DNA from 2 places in the Bradyrhizobium sp. 61 genome. Region 1 is predicted to be linked to the other one. Evidence: riboswitches for the same ligand, from Rfam matches in the RefSeq annotation. Region 1 holds a riboswitch; the other holds the start of a gene.

Region 1 (11,397 bases):
CCTCGGTGAAGCAGTCGCAGTGCTCCTGATGCGCTCGGGCGTGCATCCGACATTCCGGCAGATCGGGCTTCCCGACGAGTTTCTCGCCGCCGGCGCGCTGCCGACGCTGCACGACCGCTACGGCATCTCGACCGCGGAAGTGAAGCGGCAGATCAAGGAGTGGCTGCGCTAGCGGCGCACGTAGCCACCATTCACGATCGATCGGGCCAAAATGTTTCGCAGCGCTGCTGCGGAGAACGAGAGCTGCTGTCCAATGCCGGCGCATCGAGAGCCGGCCTGCAGCAACAGCTGGCGGCGAAAGCCGTCGCTACAGATCAATCCATGCTCAACAGGAGGAGACGATGACCCCGCGGAAGCCAATCACCCTCAGCCGTCGCAAGTTGCTCATGGCCGGCGCGGCCGTGCCGCTATGCGGCATTCTCACGCGTCCCGCTTCGGCCGCGGAATTCACCTACAAGCTCGCGACCGGCCAGGATCCGACCCATCCCGTCAACGTTCGCGCGAAAGAGGCGACCGACCGCATTCGCGAGGCGACGAGCGGGCGGCTCGAAATCAATCTCTTTCCGGCCAACCAGCTCGGCTCCGATACCGACCTGCTGACGCAGGTGCGCAACGGCGGCGTCGAGTTCTTCAATCTTTCCTCCCTGATCCTCGCGACGCTGGTTCCGGCGGCGGGTATCGTCAACCTCGGCTTTCTGTTCACGAGCTATGACGCGGTCTGGAAGGCGATGGACGGTGAGCTTGGCACCTACATTCGCGCGCAGATCGCCAAGACGCCGATCATGACGGTGTCGAGCGCCTGGGACAACGGCTTCCGCCATGTGACATCGTCGGGCCGCGAGATCAGGACCCCAGAGGACCTCAAGAATTTCAAGCTGCGCGTGCCAGCCGCGCCCAATCTGACGTCGCTGTTCCAGGCCCTTGGTGCAGGACCCGCGCCGATCAATTTCAACGAAGTCTACTCGGCGCTGCAGACCAAGGTGGTCGACGGGCAGGAGAACCCGCTGCCGATCATCGCGACGGCCCGTCTCTACGAGGTGCAGAAGACCTGCTCCCTGACCGGGCATGTGTGGGACAATTACTGGATCCTCGGCAACAAGCGGGCTTTCGAAAAACTGCCAAAGGACGTGCAGCAGATCGTGACACGCGAGTTCGACCGCTCAGCCAAGGACGAGCGCGCCGACATCGCGAAGTTGAGCGACACACTGCGCTCGGATCTGACCGCCAAGGGCATGCAGTTCATCGAGGTCGACCGCGGCGCGTTCAGGCAGGCGCTGGCGAAGACGAGCTTCTATGCCGACTGGAAGGCCAAGTTCGGTGAAGAGGCCTGGGCACAGCTCGAGAAAGCGGCGGGCAAGCTGTCATGACCGCGATCAACCATATGCCGAATATCGATCAGGGTGCCGCAATGGCGGCACCTCAATCAAGTGTGCACCTGTGGGCCGCCAGGGCCAACAAGGTGCTTGGTCATGTGGTTGCGATCCCGGCGGCACTCCTGGTGCTGGCCGAGATCGTCGTGTTGTCGGCCGGCATCGTCGGAAGATACGTTTTTCATGCTCCGATCATCTGGGCCGACGAGCTCGCCGGCATTCTGTTCCTGTGGCTCGCCATGCTGGGATCGGTGATTGCCTTCCAGCGTGGTGAGCACATGCGGATGACGGCCATCATCGGCATGCTTCGGCCCGACGCCCGCGCGTTCCTGGATGTCGTTGCCGCCGCGGCGTCGTTGGCGTTTCTCCTGCTGGTGATCCACCCGGCTTACGAGTTCGCGGCCGACGAGGTGTTCGTCACGACGCCGGCGTTGGAAATCGTCAACAGCTGGCGCGCTGCGGCGTTACCCGTCGGCATCGGATTGATGCTGGTCGCCGCAGTTCTGCGGCTGGCTCGCATCGCCGGCTTGCGGAGCCTGCTGGCCGCCGTAGCGCTCGTCGCCGGGATCATCGCCGCGCTTGTGCTGGCGGGACCGCTGCTCAAGCCTCTCGGCAATCTCAACCTGCTCATCTTCTTCGTGGTTATCGTCGGCGCCATGGTCCTTGCGGCGGTGCCGATCGCGTTTGCCTTTGGTCTTGCGACCGTCGGCTATCTGGCGCTGACGACGGGCACGCCCGATGTGGTCATCATCGGGCGCATGGACGAAGGCATGAGCCATCTGATCCTGCTGGCGGTGCCTCTGTTCGTGTTCCTCGGCCTGCTGATCGAAATGACCGGCATGGCGCGTGCCATGGTGGGCTTTCTCGCCAGCCTGCTTGGACATGTGCGTGGCGGTTTGCACTATGTGCTGGTCGGCGCGATGTACCTGGTGTCGGGAATCTCGGGTTCCAAGGCGGCCGATATGGCAGCGGTGGCGCCCGTGCTGTTTCCCGAGATGACCAAGCGGGGCGCCAAGCCCGGCGATCTCGTCGCACTGCTTGCCGCAACCGGCGCCCAGACCGAGACCATCCCGCCTTCGCTGGTGCTGATCACGATCGGCTCGGTGACGGGCGTGTCGATCGCGGCGCTGTTCACCGGCGGTCTGCTGCCCGGCATCGTGCTGGCGATCGGGCTCTGCTCCGTGGTCTGGTGGCGATACCGCGGCGAAGACCTGTCGCATGTGAAGCGCGCGACCGGGCGCGAGATCGGCCGCGCCTTCGTCATCGCGATTCCGGCGATGGCTCTGCCCTTCGTCATCCGGGCCGCGGTGGTCGAGGGCGTTGCGACGGCGACCGAGGTGTCGACCATCGGCATCGTCTACTCGGTTCTCACCGGGCTTCTGATCTATCGCCAGTTCTCCTGGCGCCGCCTTTATCCGATGCTGGTGGAGACCGCGTCACTGTCCGGCGCGATTCTGCTGATCATCGGTGCCGCGACCGGGATGGCGTGGGCCCTGACTCAGTCGGGTTTCTCGGCATCGCTCGCCAAGTTCATGACGGCGCTGCCGGGCGGAACACCGGTCTTCCTCGGCGTCACCATCGTGGCGTTTGTGATTCTGGGCAGCGTGCTCGAGGGCATCCCGGCCATCGTTCTGTTCGGGCCGCTGCTGTTTCCGATCGCCCGTCAGGTCGGGGTGCACGAGGTGCATTACGCGATGGTCGTCGTTCTCGCCATGGGCATCGGTCTGTTCGCCCCGCCGTTCGGCGTCGGCTACTATGCGGCCTGCGCCATCAGCCGCATCAGTCCCGACGAAGGCATCAAGCCGATCGTCGGCTATATCGTGGCCTTGCTGATCGGCACGCTCGTGGTTGCCGCGATACCGTGGATATCGACCGGCTTCCTGTGACGTGAGGTGGCGCGGGCCCGTCAGCGCTGCCCGGTGCGGGGCGCGTTGATCGCGCCACCACGGGCCTCGTCAACGCCGCCCGTTGTGCACGGAAATATCGGACGACGTCACAGCACGGCTGCCGGCCTAGTGTTCCGCGTTATGCGCCCGAACGCACTGCCTGAGTCCGGAGCAAGCGGTGCTTCACCGTTCGGGCGATTGCCGCCGGCGCGTCGTCGGGAATCGCAAAGCAGGAGCTCGCGTTGATTTCGCACAGGACGTAGGTGTCGGTACCGGCGGCGTTGCGGGGCCCGTACAGGAAGTCCGCGTCCCAGATCACCGGCAGCGATGGTTCGTCGATGCCGAGCGTGTCCATCAGCTGTGGCGTCCATTCGTCCTCCATCGATCTTCGGAGCGCCTGGAATTGCGAAGCATCGGGTCCGTGCATGATCCGTGGGCCCGGCTGCGCCTCGGGTGCGTCGGGGCCTTCCGGCGGCGGCGGGATCAGGGCCTTGATCAATTGATGCCCGAAGCCCGCGACCTTGGCGCCGCTCATGTAGCAGCGGATCATGCCGTCGGGCAGGCGGGGTTGGAACGCCTGGTCGATGATGCAGCCGCCCCATCCGAAATACGGTTCGCAGCGGGCGAGCAAGGCATCGAGCGTCATGTCCTCGGGCAGGCTGCCGCGTTGGGCATGCAGCACGCGAACCATGGCGTCCGCGTTGGGCAGGGCCTCCACCTTCCACACCCCTTGGCCACCATTGCCGCGATTTTGCTTGAGCACGCGCGGACCGTTCGCCTGAAGGCGCGAAGGAAATTCGGCGCGGAAGCTTGCGGCGGTGTCATAGCGATGCGTGTCGGCTCCCCAGCCAAGATGACGCGTTCGGTAGAGCACGTCCTTGACGCCCATCTTCAGGATCACGTCGGGATGTGCGCTCACCCATGGCCCTTGCGCCGCAACGTCGCGCAGCAGCGGGTCGAGGGCCTCGCGCGTCTTGCCCTGATGGATCGGATCGACCCAGACGAGCACGCCATCGACGGCGAGCAGTTGATCGCGGACGGCGTCGGCGAAGATCTCGTCGTAGATCACCGGCCGGGCTTCGATGCCGACCGCGGCGAGTGCTTCGAAAACGCGGACGAAGCGGCTGTTTTGTGCCGTCGTGTCCCGGCGCGCGGCAGCGTCGCCGCGGGAGAGGATGGCAACGGTAGGGCGGAGAGGAGGGTGGCGTTCGGTATCCATGCGCAAGCTCCACGAATGGCGTGCTGCGCAGAGCTTGGACCGAGGTCTCACGGGGAGTCTGCTTCGTCCCCACGCCGATCAATCTACGTGAGATCGTCCGGCCGTTGCAAGATGGTGTTTGTGCGGTTCCATCCAGATGGCGAACGCTTCGCGCGCGCCGCTACGGTGGCGGAGGATAGCGGTCGAATGTCGGCAGTTCGTGCGCACGCTCCATCCATCCAAGGCGCTCTGCGACCTGGATGTGCATCGTCGCCGGTACGGCATCGGGATCGTCGTAGGTCGCGCTCTGGACGTCGATGACCCCGGGCAACATGTCGGCATTGACATAAAACAGGCCGGTTCCGCAGTCGCCGCAAAAGTGCCGCCGGGCATGTTCCGAGGAGTGATACACCTTGGGCTCGCCCTTGGTCACCTTGACGGCATCGTCCGCGTACATCGTCCAGCCGACGACGGGAGCGCCCGCGTGAAGCCTGCAATCGCGGCAGTGACACAGCGCGTGCACGATCGCTTCGCCCTCGACCTGATAGCGGATCGCGCCGCAGTGACAACCGCCGGTGATGGTGCTCATGCGTTCCTCCCGATGGAAGCGAGGTTTCGTTGATCGATAGCTCTCGAGACCTGCGGCTTCAACGGCGCAATCGATTTGCGATTGCGTCCTACTGTCGCGTGACAACTCCCGCCACGGCGCGGGCAAGGTGATCCGCGACTACCATTTGAACGAAGCCGCGACCTCGTAGCTGCGTGGCGCGCCCAGGATGATCTGGTCGGTGTAACCGGGATCGCCCCAGGCCGCGTAGAGCTTGTTGGTCAGGTTCCTCACGCGAAAGCTGATCCGGGTCTGGTCGACGCCCGGGAAATAGGCTTTGGGGATGTCGACGAACGCGTATGCGTCGAAGATCGTGTAGGCGTCCATCGTGACCAGATTGTCCTGGAAGTTGAAGCGGTCGCCGACGTGACGGACGAGGCCGCCGATCTCCACCGGCAGCTTCGTGTCGAAGCGATAGGAGGCGCCGGCGTTGGCGATGAAGTTCGGAACGTTGGGCGGCGTCTTGCCCGAATAGGACTGGAAGTCGCCATTGCCGTCGACATAGGTGAAGTCGATGAAGCGCGACTGCACGAAGGCGACGTTGCCCCATAGTTTCAGGCCCGCGACCGGATTGACCGCGGCGGCAATCTCGACGCCCTTGGAGGCCATCTTGCCGGCGACGTTGAAGAGGATGCCGCTTTCGGGGACGTAGACGTTCTTGCGCTCGATGTCGAAGGCCGAGAACGTGGCCTCCGCGCGCTTGTCGGCCGACAGCAGCTTCACGCCGGTCTCGTAGGTTCGCGACGTCGTGAGCAGCAGCGGCGTCGTGGGCCTGAGGATGAAGATGTTCGCCACCGTCGGGTCGGCTGCCGTCGCGTACTGGCTGTAAAGCATCACGCCGGGCGCGATGTCCCAGGTGTAGCCGATGCGTCCGGTGACCGGATTGAACGTCTTCGAGAAAGGATAGTTGGCTTTCAGGAGGCCATTCTCGTCGAAGCGGGTCCGCGACAGCTCGATATTCTCAAAACGGATGCCGCCGATCAGCGCAAAGGTCGAGGTCAGCTTGAGCCGGTCCTCGAACGACAGCGAGGCGGTGTCGAGATGGGTGTAGATCTTCTCGTCGCTGCGCGGGCCGTAGAGGCCGCGGTCCGGATTGAGGAGGTCGACGTAGTCATTGAAGAACAGCGTGTCCTGCGAGACGTTGAACTGGTTGCTGCTCGCCGCCACGGTGGCGACGAAGCGATTGTCCATTCCGCCGAGATTGGAATTGACGGTGAGGTCGGTGATGTTGCCGTAGAGCCGCTGCGCGTGATCGAGCGCCAGGCGCTCGCGGTAGATGCTCTGCGCGCCTGCGAAATTGCCTACGGTCTGGTCGAACGACGAGATCTCGTTGTTGAACCAGTGCCGGTGGGCGTCATAGCCATAGACCTGGCTTTTCAGCGAGATGTTGTTGGTGATGTCCCATTGAAAGCCGCTGCGCAGCCAGAGCTCGTTGGCGCCGCTGTGATTGTCGAGCACGTTGTAGTTCGTGGTCAGCGTGCGCGCGTCGATGGTGACCGGGACCGGCGTGCCGCCGCCGAGGTAATAGTTGCTCCAGAGGCCGGAGACGACGCCGTACGTCGGCACGATGCCCGGCGCGTTCGCCGGCACCAGCGGCGTTCCCCAGTAGAAGCGGTCGTTGTCCTGCCTGTATTCGGTCGCGCCCCAGATCCTCAGGTTCTCGTTGACGCGATAGTTCAGCTGGCCCGAGACGTTGCTGAGCTTGGAATAGGTGTCGTCGATAAAGCCCTTGTTGTTGAAATGGCTGATGTCGAAGCGGTAGTCGAGGCCGTTGATCAGCGTGCTGCCGCCCGATCCGTAACCGGCGCGATAGCCGTTGAAGGAATCGTAGGAGGTGAAGGCGTCGTTGACGATTGGTCCGGTGTGCGGCGCCTTGTTCACGTAGTTGATGGCGCCGCCGGTCGCACCGAGGCCCGCCACCAGCGAGTCCGGTCCCTTGATGATCTCGACCTGCTGGAGGCCAGCCACGTCCATGGGACGGCCGGTCATGGTCGACGGCCCGATCGGGATGCCGTTGTAGAGCGTGGAGATCTGGTCGCCGGAAAAGCCACGCATCGAGAAGATGGCGGGCGCGCCGGGCGCATCGCCGCCGGTGACGCCGACTGCAGCCTTGGCGACGTCGGTCGTGGTCCGGATGCCCAGGTCCTGCATCGTCTGCTGACTGATGACCTCGACGGTCGCCGGCATCTCGCGCGCCGTGATGCCGAGCCGGGAGCCGACGTCGGTGACGGCTGCCGTGTTGAGCGGCGTCTGCACCGGGCCGCTCGGAGCTTGCGTGGCCGGAACGGCGACAGCAGGGGCGCCACGATTGCGTCCCGCGGCGCGCCGGGCCGCGCGCTGCTTCTGAGTGCCGGGGCTGACAGCAGGAGCCTGTCGCGGCGCAGGCGGCGACACGATCACCGGGCCGACCTCCCGGGAGCGGTTGTCCTGCGCCGCGCTTTGCGCGAGCGCCGCGGACGACAAGGACACCGACGAGAGCAGAGTAATCAGGAAAGCACGCGATAACGCTGGCCTTGCGCCAGCACGGAAATGAAGTTTTTGCACGACAACGCTCTGCGGCGACGCAAACAAACCGTCACCGCGGTTGCCTTAGTCATCCACCTTCGCCCCAGGCGGCGGATGCACCGGCTACTTGTCCGACATCAGGGCACCCCGCCCAATGCGTTCGCGCGTGACCATGGCTGGTAGCAGGTTTCCTGGCTCGCGGGTCATCGCCTTCGACCACCTTCCCAGAGGCCCAAGCGGGGCTCCAGTGGTTCGTTTGGTCGTCGGCTATCCGCCTACAGTTGCGGGGGCAGCCGCGGAATTGCCCACTGAGGTGGACGCACCGCATTCCCTTGAAGAGTCCTTGCGGACACTACCGATCACGAAACTGGCATCAGGGGATGAGCGCGTCAACATCCGCGCGGGCTGTTCGACGGGCCGGTCGGTCGATGGTGGCCTTGTGTTGCTGTTTTGCACGATAGTCCTAGGGGCTGCGTCGAAACGTCCAACCCGGCCTCCGTGCGAGCCTGGGTAACGGACGCTTGACCACGATCAATGACTGCCTTTGGTGTCCGAATATGCTACTGAGGCCGAGTTCCGGCCCGACAAGGTAAGTCGATATTGATGCAGTTCGTCCGTACCATCCTGGCAGTCGCCATCGCCATATCCCTGGCGATGCTGCCGGTTGGCGCGTCCGCGGCGAACCTCGCAATGTCGTCGGATGGCATGCAGGCGGCCATGCACATGAGCGGCGATGCCGACATGTCGATGGACGATTGTTGTCCCGACATGAAGGGAACGGGCTCCCATAGCGGCGGCTACAAGTGCGGGATGGGCTTCTGCTGCGTCGGTGGGATCATCGCGCTCGGTGAAGTCAGGCCCGTGGCGTTCGAACGTCTCGCCGTCATGGCCAGCACGATGGCTATTCCCCCGGATCAGGTCGTTTCCTTCCGCAGCGGCAGTCCTCCTTTCCGACCTCCTCGAATCTGATCTCGCAAAGCCCGAGACGCGAGCGGCAGGTCTGCTCGCGACGACGACTGACGTGCGCGCTTCACGCGCCACGGCGAAAGATCAATTCATGAGGACAGGACAATGCTTTCCAAAATCAGCACCGCGGCTCTCGCCGCCACCCTTTCGCTTGCCGCTTCCGCCGCGATGGCGGGCGCGGGCGACTACGCCTTCGAGCCCGTCACTCCGCAGATGAAGAAGGGCGAAGACGTCACGCTCACCGTTCGCCTGACGAACAAGCAGACCGGCAAGCCGATACCGGATGCGGTCATCTTCAAGACGCGCCTCGACATGGCCCCGGACGGGATGGCCGAGATGGAATCGGCGGTCGCGCCGCTGCCGTCCAGGGAGCCGGGCGTGTACGCCTTCAAGACGGACCTGCCCATGGCTGGCCGCTACCAGATGACGCTGTCCGTGAAGGTGCAGGGCGAACCGGAGACCGTCACCGGCAAGGTGATCGTCACGGCGGTCAAGTGAGCGTTCGGGCGCTGCCCGGCGGCGCCCGACATTCCCCTTTTTCCTTCACACGGACGCGCGCTCCCGGGCGCGCGGATACACGACATGAAAACGCTGCGTCTCCTGACGGCACTTGCGCTGGGCGGTGGCCTGGTCCTGGCCGGCTACTACTGGCATTCGAACGGTGCGGGCTGGCTCGCTGAGGCCGACATATCATCGGCTGCGGCTGCCGCGGAGCGAACGCCGCTCTACTACCGCGATCCAAGCGGTGCGCCGCTCTGGTCTGCGGCTCCGAAGAAGGACGACCGCGGGCGGGACTATCTGCCGGTCTACGACGACGATGGAGCGGCCGTCGCGCCGGCGCTACCGAAGGCGCAGGCGGCTTCGCCGCGAAAAATCCTCTACTACCGCAATCCCATGGGGCTGCCCGACACGTCGACCGTCCCGAAGAAGGATCCGATGGGGATGGATTATGTCGCTGTTTACGAAGGCGACGACACCGACGACGGCACGGTGAAGCTGTCGCCCGGCAAGATCCAACGCGCGGGCGTGAAGTCCGAGCCCGTCACGCGGCGCTCGATCCGGGTCTCGGTGAAGGCGCCCGGCACGATCCAGCTCGATGAACGCCGCGTGTCGGTGATCGCGATGCGTGCCGAAAGCTTCGTGCAGAAGGTCGCCGACGTAACGACCGGCACACGCGTGAAGGCCGGCCAGCCGCTGATGGAAATCTACAGTTCGGCGGTGGCGTCCGCAGCGGCGGAATATCTCGCGACGATCACCTCCAAGACGGTCGGCGGTGTCGAGATGTACGGCCGCGGCTCGCGACAGCGGCTGGTCAATCTCGACGTTCCCGAGTCCGTCATTGCGGAGATGGACAAGACGCACACCGCGCCCATCGCCATACGCTGGTCTGCGCCGCGCGACGGGGTCGTGCTCGAACGCAATGCGATCGAAGGGATGCGGGCCAATCCCGGCGACGTTCTGTTCCGGATCGCGGACACCTCGGTGGTCTGGGCGCTGGTCGACGTGGCCGAGCGCGATCTCGGCAACATCGCGGTGGGGCAGTCAGTCGCGGTGCGCGCGCGCAGTTTCCCCGGCCGGACCTTCACCGGGACCATCGCCGTCGTCTATCCGCAGGTGAACCGCGACACGCGCACCGTTCGCATCAGGATCGAGCTCGCCAATCCGGACGCGGTGCTACTGCCCGACATGTACGTCGATGCCGACATCGACACGGCCGATGCCGCGCCCGTCCTGGCGATACAGGACAGCGCGGTGCTCGACACAGGCAGCCGGCAGGCTGTCCTCGTCGACAAGGGGGAAGGGCGCTTCGAGCCGCGGGAAGTCAAGCTCGGCCGTCGCGGCGGCGGCTATGTCGAGGTGCGCCAGGGTCTTGCGGACGGCGAGGCGGTGGTGACCTCCGCCAACTTCCTGATCGATGCGGAAAGCAACCTGAAGGCGGCGCTGAAGGGTTTTGGCGAGGCGGCGTCCCAAGCCTCCGACGCCGGCCCTGGCAATGCAACGGGAGATCACAAATGATCGCCCGCATCATCGCCTGGTCGGCGCGCAATCTGCTGCTCGTGCTGTTCGGGACCGGCTTCGCGGCCGCCGCCGGCCTCTATGCCCTGGTTCACCTTCCGCTGGATGCGATCCCGGACCTCTCGGATACGCAGGTCATCGTCTACACCGAGTATCCCGGCCAGGCGCCGCAGGTGATCGAGGATCAGGTCACCTATCCGCTGACGACGGCGATGCTCACCGTGCCGAAATCGAAGGTCGTACGCGGCTTCTCGTTCTTTGGCGTCTCCTTCGTCTATGTGATCTTCGAGGACGGCACCGACATCTATTGGGCGCGGTCGCGCGTCATGGAATTCCTGAACGGCGCGGCGTCCAGGCTTCCCGCCGGTGTCACCCCGACCATCGGGCCCGACGCGACCGGCGTCGGCTGGGTCTACCAATACGCCGTCGTATCGAAGGAATTGAACCTGGCGGACACGCGCACGATCCAGGACTGGAATCTGAAATTCGCGCTGGCCAAGGCCGAAGGCGTCGCCGAGGTCGCCAGCGTCGGCGGCTTCGTCAAGCAGTACAACGTGGTCCTCGACCCGCAGCGGATGCGCGACCGCGGCATCAGCATGCAGAAAATACGTGAGGCGATCCGCGCCAGCAACGCCGACGTCGGCGGCCGCACCGTCGAGCTCTCCGAGTTCGAATACGTCATCCGCGGCAAGGGCTATATCAAGAGCATCAACGATCTCGGCAACATCGTGCTGAAGACGAGCAATGGCACCCCGGTGCTGCTGCGGGACGTCGCCAACGTCGAGCTCGGGCCAGACGAGCGGCGCGGCATCGCCGAATTGAACGGCGAGGGCGAGGTCGCAAGCGGCA
Region 2 (11,397 bases), on a different contig from region 1:
ATCCTGCCGCACTTCCCGGTCGGCGTCTCCGAGGTGCACTTCATCCTTGGCTCGACCCTGTTCCTGCTGTTTGGGGCGGCGCCGGCGGCCTTCGGCCTTGCGTTCGGACTGTTGTTCCAGGGCATCTTCTTCGAGCCGCCCGATCTGCCGCAATTCGGCATGAACGTCACCACGCTGCTGGTGCCGCTGTTCGGGATCCAGGCGATCGCCGCGCGGATCATTGCCCGCAACACCGCCTATGTCGATCTCAGGTATCGCCAGGCGCTGGCGCTGTCGACCACGTATCAGGCCGGCGTCATCGCCTGGGTTGCGTTCTGGGCGCTCTATGGCTCCGGCTTCGGTGCGACCAACCTCGTCAACATCGCGACCTTCGCGGCCTCCTACGCGCTCGTCATCGTGATCGAGCCGCTGGCCGACCTCGGTGTGCTGGCGCTGGCGAAGTCGCTGCGCGGCGTCACCGCGCCCGGCCTCGTTACCCCGCGTTTGCATAACGCGGCTTGAGAGACAAGCGAACGGGCGGCCGTGATGGCCGCCCTTCGCACTCACGATGCTGACACTCTCCCTGATAGGCATCGGTTGCGGCGATCCCGGGCAGCTTACGCGCGCCGCCGTTCAAGCCATCAACGCGGCCGATCTCATCCTGATCCCGCGCAAGGGGACGGCGAAGTCCGATCTCGCAGATCTCAGGCGGACGATCTGCGCGGATGTGCTCACCAATCAAACGACGCGCATTGCCGAGTTCGATCTTCCCGTGCGCGATGCCGGTGAAGCGGATTATCACAAGGGCGTGGACGATTGGCACGAGGCCGTGGCCGCGGCCTGGTCGCAGACGATCGCCAGCCATCTCGGTGATGATGGCAAGGTCGCGCTGCTGATCTGGGGCGATCCCTCACTGTATGATTCCTCGCTGCGCATCGCGCGGCGGCTCGATCCCTTGCCTGATATCGAGGTCGTGCCCGGCATCACCTCGATCCAGGCGCTGTGCGCGGCGCATGCGCTGCCGCTCAACGACATCGGCGAGCCTTTCCTGGTCACGACGGGACGCCGCTTGCGCGAAGGCGGCTGGCCGCAGGGCGTCGATACCGTGGTGGTGATGCTCGACGGCAGCACGGCATTCCAGTCGCTCGATCCGGCCGGGCTGAACATCTGGTGGGGCGCTTATCTCGGCATGCCCGATCAGATCGTCATGTCGGGCGTTCTGGCCGAGATCGGCCCGCGCATCGTCGCCGCGCGACAGGATGCGCGCGAACGGCATGGCTGGATCATGGACAGCTACATTCTCAAGCGCAGGCCGTAAGCGAGGCAGCATGCTCCCCGATTGGGTCACCCGGAAATGCCCCGATGTCTCCGCCGTCCATCGCGAGGCGGCGCTCGCGCGTCAGGCGCAACTCACAAAACCGGCCGGCGCGCTCGGCCGGCTGGAGCAGCTTGCGGTCGAGCTTGCGGGCCTGCAGGCGACCGAGCAGCCGCGCGCCGCGCGAGTGCCGATCATCGTCTTCGCCGGCGATCACGGCATCGTCGCGCAGGGCGTGTCGGCCTATCCGCAAGGAGTGACCATCGCGATGATGGCGAATTTTGCCTCGGGCGGTGCCGCGATCTCGGTGCTGGCGCGTGAGCTTGGCTCAAACCTTGAGGTCGTCGACGCCGGTACGCTGGCGCAGGAGGCGATGGCAGGAATCGTCACCGACAAGCCGCGCAGCGGCACGCGCGACTTCAGCGTGGAAGCAGCGCTCACCCCCACGGAGCTGGCATTCGCCTTCGAAGCCGGTCAGCGCGCAGTCGCGCGCGCAGAAGCCAGCAGGCCCGATCTTCTGATCTTCGGCGAGATGGGCATCGGCAATACCACGACGTCGGCCGCGATTGCGGCGAGCCTGCTCGGCATCAGTGCCGAGGAGATCGCGGGCTGCGGTACCGGCGTCGACGCGGCCGGCCGCGCGCACAAGGCGCGCGTGATCGACGCTGCGATCGCGCGTCGCGGCGTTGCAGGCGCTTCGCCGGAAAAGATCCTGTGCGCCGTCGGCGGCCTCGAAATCGCGGCGATTTGCGGCGCCATCATTGCGGCTGCGCAAGCCCGCATTCCCGTGTTGATCGATGGCTTCATCGTATCGGTGGCAGCGCTGGCGGCGGTGCGGCTGAACCCGTCGTGCCAGCCATTCCTGCTGCCGTCGCATCAATCGGCGGAGCAGGGGCATCGGCTGGTGCTGCGTGCGCTGAACGTGCAGCCGTTGATCAGCCTCGATCTCAGGCTCGGCGAAGGATCGGGTGCGGCCATCTCGCTGCCACTGGTGCGGCTCGCGTGCAGCCTTCACAACGACATGGCGACCTTCGCGCAGGCCAATGTGCCGGATCGCCCGGCCTGATCCGGCTCAAGCCGCGCGCTGATTGACCGCGATGACGCGCCAGCCCGTGGCGAGCCGGTCGATCCGGGTCAGTGACAACGGATCGATCACGAAGCGTAGGGCCGCTTGTGGTGTCAGATCCAGCGCAATGCAGAGCGCGGCGCGGATGGTGCCGGAGTGAACGACGAGCGTTGCGGAGCCGGCGCCGATTTGCGCGAGACCCAGTCGGACGCGCGCGACCTGATCCTCAAAACTTTCGCCGCCCGGCGGCCGCGCGTGCGCCGGATCGCTCCAGAACTGCGCATAGGTCTCCCCGCCGGTCGCAGCGAGTTCGTCATGCCGCCGGCCGGTCCAGTCGCCAAAATCCTGCTCGCCAAATTCGGGCACCAACGCGGGTTCGAGTCCCAGCGCGCGCGCCGTCTCAACCGTACGTCGCGCCGGGCTCACCAAGCTCGCAGCATCTGGCGGAAGCCTCTGCCGCAACGCCTCCAGTTGCACGCGATCGCCGAGATCGGCGGGCGCGTCGGCCGCGTGGATCGTCCCTTTGACGCCGTCGACGGGCGCATGCCGTATCAGCCAGAGGAAGGTCTCGCCTTCCATGCCTATCTCCAAGGAAGTTGGTCGCTGTGGTAATAACGTCGCACCGGCACATTGACTCTGTCTTGTCGGTAATCCTAGATGGCTTTGACGGTTTCCCCGAGTGGGGATGAAAAGGGAATGCGGTGCGGGGATTTTGTCCCCAATGCCGCGGCTGCCCCCGCAACTGTAAGCGGCGAATCTTGCGTCACGAGCCACTGGGTATCTCGGTCCCGGGAAGGCGATGCAAGGTACTGACCCGCGAGCCAGGAGACCTGCCGTCAGCCGTGGTCACACGCGAAGATGTCGGTCGGGGAGTACAGACATTCGGCTTCATCGGAAGGCTCAAAGGCCGGAGGTGGGACCTGGTTCGCTGTGACGTGCCACTGACGTCATACCGAGGTCCCGAACTGTGTCTTCCATTCGTCTTGTACGACCGCGTTGCTTCCTGCTCGCTTCCGCCGCGCTTACTTCATTTGCAGTCGCCGATCTGCCCGCAGCGCTGGCGCAGCAGGCCCGCGAGCCGCTGCCGCCGGTCGAGGTGTCGCCCGCCCAATCCCGCAAACCGGCAAAGCCGGCGGCCCGGGACGCGCAGAGCCCACGCCGCGCAGCATCGCGCAGGCCCGCGGCCGCATCGGCCGCGGCCAAGCCCGTCGTGCCGACCGCGGCGGCGCAGACGCCGCTCAACACCAATGTGGTTGCCGAGAGCGCCTCGCGCCTCGGCCTGACCGTGCAGGAGACACCCGCGACCGTCGAAGTCATCTCGGCCGCGACCATGCGGGAGCAGGGCTATCGCACCGTGTCGGAGGTTGCGCAGGGCGCGGTCGGTGTCACCTCGGGCGACAATCCGGCCGAGCCCGCGGCTTTCTCCATGCGTGGCTTCACCAACAGCCAGATCAACATGCTCTACAACGGCATCAAGATCGGTCCGCAGAACATGACCTCGCGGATCACGGATACGGCCAATCTCGCAGCCGTGGAATTTTTGAAAGGTCCGGCCTCGCTGATGTCGGGCGAAGGTGCCGCCGGTGGCGCAATCAACTTGATCACGAAGCAGCCACACACCGGGCCGATCCGGAATGAGGCTGACTTTTCCTGGGATTCGCTCAACTCGTTCGGCGTCCACTACGGTTCGGGCGGCAGCACCAATTTGCAGGGGCTGGACTACCGCTTCGACATCAGCCGCGCCTCGCTCAATGGCTTTGCCGACGACACCAATACCAAGACGCTGGATGTGTCCGGTCAGCTCAATTACCGCATCTCCGACAGCCTCAAGATATGGGGCGCGATCGAGTACCGGGAAGATCGCTCGAAGGCCTATTGGGGCGCACCGCTAGTACCGATCGCCTTCAGCGGTTCGCATGCGACGAGCGGCATTGTTTCGGGCAATTACGTCTCGAACTTCAACAAAACGAATCTCGGTGCGATCACGATCGACGATCGTACCTTCAACACCAATTACAACGTTCTCGACAACCGCAACGTGGCACAAGAGGTGTGGCTGCGCGGCGGCTTCGAACTGAAGCTGGCGCCTGACCTGACGCTGAAGAGCCAAGCCTATGCCTATGGCGCGGAGCGTACCTGGTTCAACAACGAGATCGAGGCTTTCAATGCCAGTACGGGCCTGCCCAACTCGAACATGGTCGATCGCGAGCGCTTCTATGTTGCACATAGCCAACGCCTTGTCGGCAACATTACCGACCTGATTTGGGACGCTAATATCGCAGGCTTCGACAACCGCCTGGTCACGACACTTTCGTCCAGCTATCTCGATTTCGTCAGGCCAGGCGCGGCCAACTTCCCGGACGATTACGTTTCGCTCGTCAATCCCGACCGTGGCCTTTACGGCCTGCTCACGACGCAGCAGCAGACCGCGCGCATCGACAACGAGGCGCTGTCGTTCGAGGACCGGGTGAAGCTCACGCGAACCTTCGCGCTGGTCGGCGGCCTCCGCGTCGAGCATATCGGGCTTGACCGCAACTCGACCGACGCCGCCGGGCTGGAAAAGGCGAACTTCCCGTTCTCGAAGTCCTGGGCACCAGTGACGGGGCGCATCGGCTACACCTGGGACGCCGTTCCCGGCGTGACCTTCTTCAGCCAGTACGCCACCGGCGCCGACGTCTCAGCCAACAACATCTTCCTGCTTGGGCCAGCCCAGCCGCTCGACCTGACGACCTCGCGCACCTATGAGACGGGCGTCAAGCATCTGTTGTGGAACAACAGGGCGGAATGGTCGTTCTCGGCCTACGATATCCAGCGCAAGAACGTCTATGCGGCGGCTGGCGGCATGCAGCTCAACATCGCGGGACGGCAGGAGTCGAAGGGCGTCGAGCTCGCCGCGGCCGTGCGCCCGATCGAGCCCCTGCGGCTCTGGGGCAACATCGCCTATGTCGATGCACGCTATGCCGACTACAATTTTGCCGGTGGTTCGTTCTCCGGCAACACGCCGCCGAACGTGCCGCGTGTCGTGGCCAATGCCGGTGCGTCGTACCGGTTCTTCACGCCCTGGCCGGTGGAGCTCGGCATCACGGGCCGCTATGTCGGTGACCGCTACAACACCGATGCCAACGTCGTGACGATGAAGGCCTACACCGTCGCCGACGTCTACGCCTTCGTCGACATCCCGAAGACGGTGTTCAACGCGGTCGACCAGGCCCGTCTGGGCTTCCGCGTGCGCAACATCACCGACAAGCGCTACGCGATCTGGGGCGATCCGTTCTATCCCGACCAGATCCTGCTCGGCGCGCCCAGGACCTATGAGCTCTCGGCCGCGTTCAAATGGTAGGGCGCTGACCACATGATGAACGCGATCGTGCTGCTGCATCGCTGGCTCGGGATCGCGTTCTGCCTGCTGTTCGCGATGTGGTTCGCGAGCGGAATCGTGATGCACTTCGTCCCGTTTCCGTCATTGACGGAGGCGGAGCGCTTTTCCGGACTTACGCCGGTTGATCGCGGAGAGGTGAGGATTACGGTCGCGGATGCCGTCGCCGCGAGCGAGATCGCGGACGCCACGCGCGTTCGCCTGGTCCAGCGGAGCGACGGGCCGGTCTATGTCGTGTCGGACCGGTCGCGTGTGGGCGCGGTCCATGCCTCCGACGGACGGGGTGCATCGGTGACGTCCGCCGACGTCGCGGTCGGTATCGCGCGGGATCATGCCCGGCAACGCGCGCTCGATGCCGCGCGGGCGGCGATGATTTCGGGCGCGGATTATGATCAATGGAGCGTACCCAACGGCTTTGATCGACACCGGCCTCTGTTGCGCGTCGCTCTTGGCGATGCGGCCGGAACCGAGGTCTATGTCTCCTCGCGCAGCGGCGAAGTCGTGCTGGATACGACCCGCAGCGAGCGCGGGTGGAATTGGGCCGGCAGCGTCCTGCACTGGATCTATCCGACGGTCCTGAGGAGCAACTGGTCCCTTTGGGATCAGGTGGTCTCGACATTGTCGCTGGTGGCTTTTATCGCCGCGACGTTCGGCGCGGTGCTCGGAATTATCAGGATCAGGATTCGAGGGCGTCGGGTCTCGTCGCCTTATCGCGGCTGGCACGCACTGCATCACATCATTGGTCTCGTCGCGACCGTTTTCGTGCTGACCTGGAGTTTCAGTGGCTGGCTCTCGATGGATCACGGCCGGCTGTTCTCGCGCGGGGAGCTGACCCCGACCGAAGCGGGCGTGGTGTATGCCGCGCCTGACTGGACGACGGCCCCACCGGTCGGTCAGCCGTCGGCTCGCGAAGTCGAATGGTTCGCAGTCAACGGTGTTGTCTACCGGCGCGACCGGACTGGCCTTGCCAGTCAGACCTTGACCAAAACGGGGGAGGCGATCCGCAGCCGGCAGGTGGCATTCCTCGGCGAGAAGGATGTCCATGACCTGACGACGCGCCTTGCGCCGGGCTGTGGCGACCCATCCGTTCTGGCCGACAATGACGACTATCCCGCGCACTCCGTTGTCCCCGGAGCGCCCGTCTATCGCTCCCGATGCGGCGACCTCTGGTTCGACATCGACGGTGCCGACGGCCGCGTGCTGCAAAGACTGGATGCCTCGCGGCGGGCCTATCGCTGGTTCTATAGCGCGCTTCACACGCTCGATTTTCCCGTTCTCATGGCGCATCCGCGTCTGCGCGATATCCTGGTCGTCGGGCTCTGCTTGCTAGGGCTGGCATTTTCCGTCACTGGCATTGTCATCGGCTGGCGGCGCTTGCGGTCGACCTTCGCGGCTTGAGCTGCGTATCGAACAAATCATATGCGCCATGCAAATTGCGGGTTGCGCGGGCGATGGCAGGCGCGGATGATCGTCCGAGGGGCGCAGCGGTGCGCTCTCTCAATGGGGCGATCGTGATCGATGTCAATTCAGCGCAAGCGCCTCGGCATGATGACCCCATCGTCCAACTCGGTGCTGGAGCCCGTCACCAATTCCATGCTGCATGGCGTGGCCGGCGTCACCGCTCATTTCTCGCGCTTCCGCGTTACCGAGATCGCGCTCGATGCCGCGGCGCTGAATCAGTTCGACGCCTCGGTGATGCTGCCGGCGGCGGATCTGCTGGCGGATGCCAGGGTCGATGCCATTGCCTGGAACGGCACGTCGGCGAGCTGGCTCGGTACCGGCCGCGACCGGAGCCTGTGCGAGGCGATCGCGGCGCGGACCGGAATCCCGGCGACGACCTCGACGCTCGCCTGCATCGACGCCGTCCGCGCGCTCGGCGCCGGACGCGTCGGCCTGGTTCCACCCTATACGGACGACGTGCAACGGCGGATCGGCGATGTCTGGGTCGAGGAGGGGATCGCCCCTCACGCCGAGCGGCATCTCGGCCTGCGCGATAACTTTTCCTTCGGTGAGGTCACGCCCGCGACGATCGCCGACATGATCCGCGCGGTCGCGGCGGACGGCGCCGATGCCGTCGTCATTCTCTGCACCAATCTCGACGGCGCCGCGCTGGCGGCCTCGCTCGAACGGGAGTTGGGCATCGCCGTGCTGGACTCGGTCGCGGTCACGTTGTGGCGGACGCTCGAACTCGCCGGTGGCGACATCGCGGCCCTTGCGGCGTGGGGCCGGATCTTCCAGACATCAGCGATCATCAAGTGACGGAGACGCCTGTGACGCAGCTCGATCTCGCCATTCGCGGCGGCACCATCGTGACGGCCAGCGACGAGTTTCGCGCCGATATCGGCATTCGCGACGGACGCATCGTCAACATCGCCGACCGCATTGAAGGTGCGGCGCGCGAAATCGACGCGACAGGTCTGCTGGCGCTGCCGGGCGGGATTGACAGCCATGTTCACATCTCCCAGGCCTCCGGCTCCGACGTGGTGATGGCCGACGATTTTGCTTCGGCAACGCGCGCGGCGGCGGCCGGCGGCAACACCATGGTGCTGCCCTTCGCGCTCCAGGAGAAGGGGACGTCGCTGCGCACCTGCGTCGAGAACTACCGCAAGCTCGCCGAGGGCGAATGCTACATCGATACCGCCTTCCACCTCATCATCTCCGACCCCACCGCGGTCGTGCTCGGGCAGGAGCTGCCGGCTCTCGTCAAGGACGGCTACACCTCGTTCAAGGTGTTCATGACCTATGACGACCTCGTGCTCAGCGACAAGCAGTTGCTGGAAGTGTTCGACGTCGCGCGCCGCGAGGAGGCGCTGGTCATGGTCCATTGCGAGGGCTACGACGCGATCCGTTTCCTCACCGCCAAGCTCGAACGCGAGGGCCACATCGCGCCCTATTATCACGGCGTGTCGCGGCCGCAGGCCGTCGAGCGCGAGGCGACGCATCGCGCCATCAGCCATGCCGAGGTGATCGGCGTTCCCATCATGATCGTCCACGTCTCCGGGCGCGAGGCGATGGAGCAGGTGCGCTGGGCCCAGCAGCGCGGACTGCCGGTGCATGCCGAGACCTGTCCGCAATACATCACGCTGACGGCCGACGACATGAAGGGCCTGAACATGGACATGTCAGGCGCAAAGTATGTCTGCTCGCCGCCGCCGCGCGATGCCGAAAGCCAGCAGGCGATCTGGGAAGGCATCACCACCGGTGTGTTCCAGACCTTCTCGTCCGATCACTGCCCGTTCCGCTACGACGATCCCAAGGGTAAGCTGGCGCCGAATTCCCGCACCTCGTTCCGCTGGGTGCCGAACGGCATTCCCGGCGTCGAGACCCGGCTGCCGATCCTGTTCTCGGAGGGCGTCTCGAAGGGACGGATCAGCTTGCAGAAATTCGTCGAGCTGACCGCGACCAACCATGCGCGGATCTACGGGCTCTATCCGCGCAAGGGCTCGATCGGCGTCGGCTTCGACGCCGACGTCGTTCTATGGGATCCCAAATTGAAGAAGCCGATCCGGCAGGCCGACCTGCACCACGGCGCGGACTATACGCCGTGGGAAGGCTTCGACGTCACCGGCTGGCCCGTCACCACCATCGCGCGGGGCCGCGTGGTGTACGAGAAGGGCAGGATCGTCGGCGACAAGGGTGCGGGCGAGGTGCTCAGCCGCGGCAAGTCGAGCCTGGTGTGACGGAAAAATAATCGCATCGGGACGACGCCATGTCGTCTGTTGCGCATACCATCCTCGCGCTGCTGCGACATCATTGATCCCTTTTCGCCGGCCGCCTTTCGGTGTAGCTCTGCGCCCACTTGTTAGGCGACCGGGCGCCAATGCTGATCGCCGCCGAAATCATGCAGGAGACACCAGGGATGTACCCGAAAGTTCAGATGTTCATCGCCGGCGAGTGGACCGACGGCACCTCCGGCAAGTCGGAGGACATCCTCAACCCCGCCACCGGCCAGCCGATCGGCAAGACCCCGCACGCGTCGCGCCAGGACCTTGACCGCGCGCTGGAGGCCGCCAAGGCCGGCTTCGAGATCTGGCGAAAGACTTCGCCGTTCGACCGCTACAAGCTGATGCGCAAGGCCGCCGACATCATCCGCTCGCGCGCCGCCGAGATCGCACCCGTGATGACCATGGAGCAGGGCAAGCCGGTCGTGGAAGCGCAGGGCGAGACCATGCTCGCCGGCGACCTCATCGACTGGTTCTCGGAAGAAGCCCGCCGCGCCTATGGCCGCATCGTGCCGCCGCGGATGGGCAACGTCTCCCAGCTCGTGACCAAGGAGCCGGTCGGCCCGGTCGCCGCGTTCACGCCCTGGAATTTCCCGATCAACCAGGCGGTCCGCAAGATCTCGGCCGCGCTTGCCGCCGGCTGCTCGATCATCGTCAAGGGCCCGGAAGAGACGCCTGCAAGCTGCATGGAGCTGGTGCGCGCCTATGCCGACGCGGGCATTCCGGCCGGCGTCGTCCAGCTGGTGTTCGGCGTGCCGTCGGAAGTGTCGGAATATCTCATTCCGCACCCGATCATCCGCAAGATCAGTTTCACGGGCTCGACCGCGGTCGGCAAGCATCTGGCCGCACTCGCGGGCCTGCACATGAAGCGCGTCACCATGGAGCTCGGCGGCCACGCGCCGGCGATCGTGTTCGCGGACGCGGACCTCGACAACGCCGCCAAGATTCTCTCGGCCAACAAGTTCCGCAATGCCGGCCAGGTCTGCGTCTCGCCGACGCGCTTCCTGGTGCATGAGAGCGTGTATCAGCCCTTCGTCGACAAGTTCGTCGCGGCCGCCAAGAGCCTCAAGGTCGGCAACGGCCTCGACAAGGACACCCGCATGGGCCCGCTGGCAAACCCGCGACGCGTCGACGCCATGGAAGGTCTGGTCTCCGATGCTGTCCAGCGCGGCGCCAAGGTCCAGGCCGGCGGCAAACGCATCGGCAACGAAGGCTTCTTCTTCGAGCCGACTGTGATCACCGACGTGCCGCGCGATGCCCGCATCATGAACGAGGAGCCGTTCGGACCGCTTGCCCCGATCACCTCGTTCCGCAGCTATGACGAGGTGGTGGCCGAGGCGAACCGCCTGCCTTACGGCCTTGCGGCCTATGCCTACACGACCTCGACCAAGACGATGCAGGCGATCGGCTCCGACATCGAGAGCGGCATGGTCTCGATCAACCACCATGGCCTCGCGTTGCCGGAAGTGCCGTTCGGCGGCATCAAGGATTCTGGCTACGGCTCCGAGGGCGGCCTCGAGGCGATCGAGGGTTATCTCAACACGAAGTTCGTGACGCAGGCGAGCGCGTAAAGAAAAGTCGCGTTGTCATTCCGGGGCGCGCGAAGCGCGACCCCGGAATCCATCGCGCAACACGTGATGCAGACAAATGGATTCCGGGCTCGCGCCAAGCGGCGCGCCCCGGAATGACGGTGGATAGACCTGCGTTGCCTGACGGGCGAGACATGGACAACAGCCGTCACCCGAGCAAGCGCGTGTCCCTTGCCGGGATGCATATCGACCGGAATTCGGCCGTGCCGCTGCATCTGCAGATCGCGGCGCACATCCGCGACGGCATTTTGCGCGGCGTCTTTCCGGCTGGAACGCAATTTCTGGGATCCCGGGAGATCGCGCGCGAATTGGGCTGCTCGCGCACGGTGGTGTTGACCGCCTGGGATCTG

Evidence for each region. A riboswitch is a leader RNA that binds a small molecule or an ion and turns the genes downstream of it on or off. The one in region 1 is predicted to bind cobalamin.
Region 2: linked by a shared signal. The riboswitch ahead of IVB46_RS23080 (TonB-dependent receptor) and the one ahead of IVB46_RS35490 (TonB-dependent receptor) in region 1 are both predicted to bind cobalamin.

The regions. Positions count from the first base shown of each region.
Region 1 covers NZ_JADPIU010000084.1:434,596-445,992, forward strand. The annotation lists gene IVB46_RS35465 (transketolase family protein) at 1-172, shown strand, start outside; gene IVB46_RS35470 (TRAP transporter substrate-binding protein) at 342-1,367, shown strand; gene IVB46_RS35475 (TRAP transporter large permease subunit) at 1,409-3,256, shown strand; gene IVB46_RS35480 (Cj0069 family protein) at 3,396-4,475, opposite strand; gene IVB46_RS35485 (GFA family protein) at 4,636-5,043, opposite strand; gene IVB46_RS35490 (TonB-dependent receptor) at 5,182-7,530, opposite strand; cobalamin riboswitch at 7,730-7,938, opposite strand; gene IVB46_RS35495 (hypothetical protein) at 8,170-8,535, shown strand; gene IVB46_RS35500 (FixH family protein) at 8,638-9,030, shown strand; gene IVB46_RS35505 (efflux RND transporter periplasmic adaptor subunit) at 9,115-10,548, shown strand; gene IVB46_RS35510 (efflux RND transporter permease subunit) at 10,545-11,397, shown strand, end outside.
Region 2 covers NZ_JADPIU010000064.1:268,301-279,697, reverse strand. The annotation lists gene IVB46_RS23100 (energy-coupling factor ABC transporter permease) at 1-501, shown strand, start outside; gene cobF (precorrin-6A synthase (deacetylating)) at 548-1,297, shown strand; gene cobT (nicotinate-nucleotide--dimethylbenzimidazole phosphoribosyltransferase) at 1,308-2,360, shown strand; gene IVB46_RS23085 (histidine phosphatase family protein) at 2,367-2,939, opposite strand; cobalamin riboswitch at 3,011-3,213, shown strand; gene IVB46_RS23080 (TonB-dependent receptor) at 3,328-5,700, shown strand; gene IVB46_RS23075 (PepSY domain-containing protein) at 5,713-7,134, shown strand; gene IVB46_RS23070 (aspartate/glutamate racemase family protein) at 7,255-7,995, shown strand; gene hydA (dihydropyrimidinase) at 8,007-9,416, shown strand; gene IVB46_RS23060 (NAD-dependent succinate-semialdehyde dehydrogenase) at 9,596-11,029, shown strand; gene IVB46_RS23055 (PLP-dependent aminotransferase family protein) at 11,182-11,397, shown strand, end outside.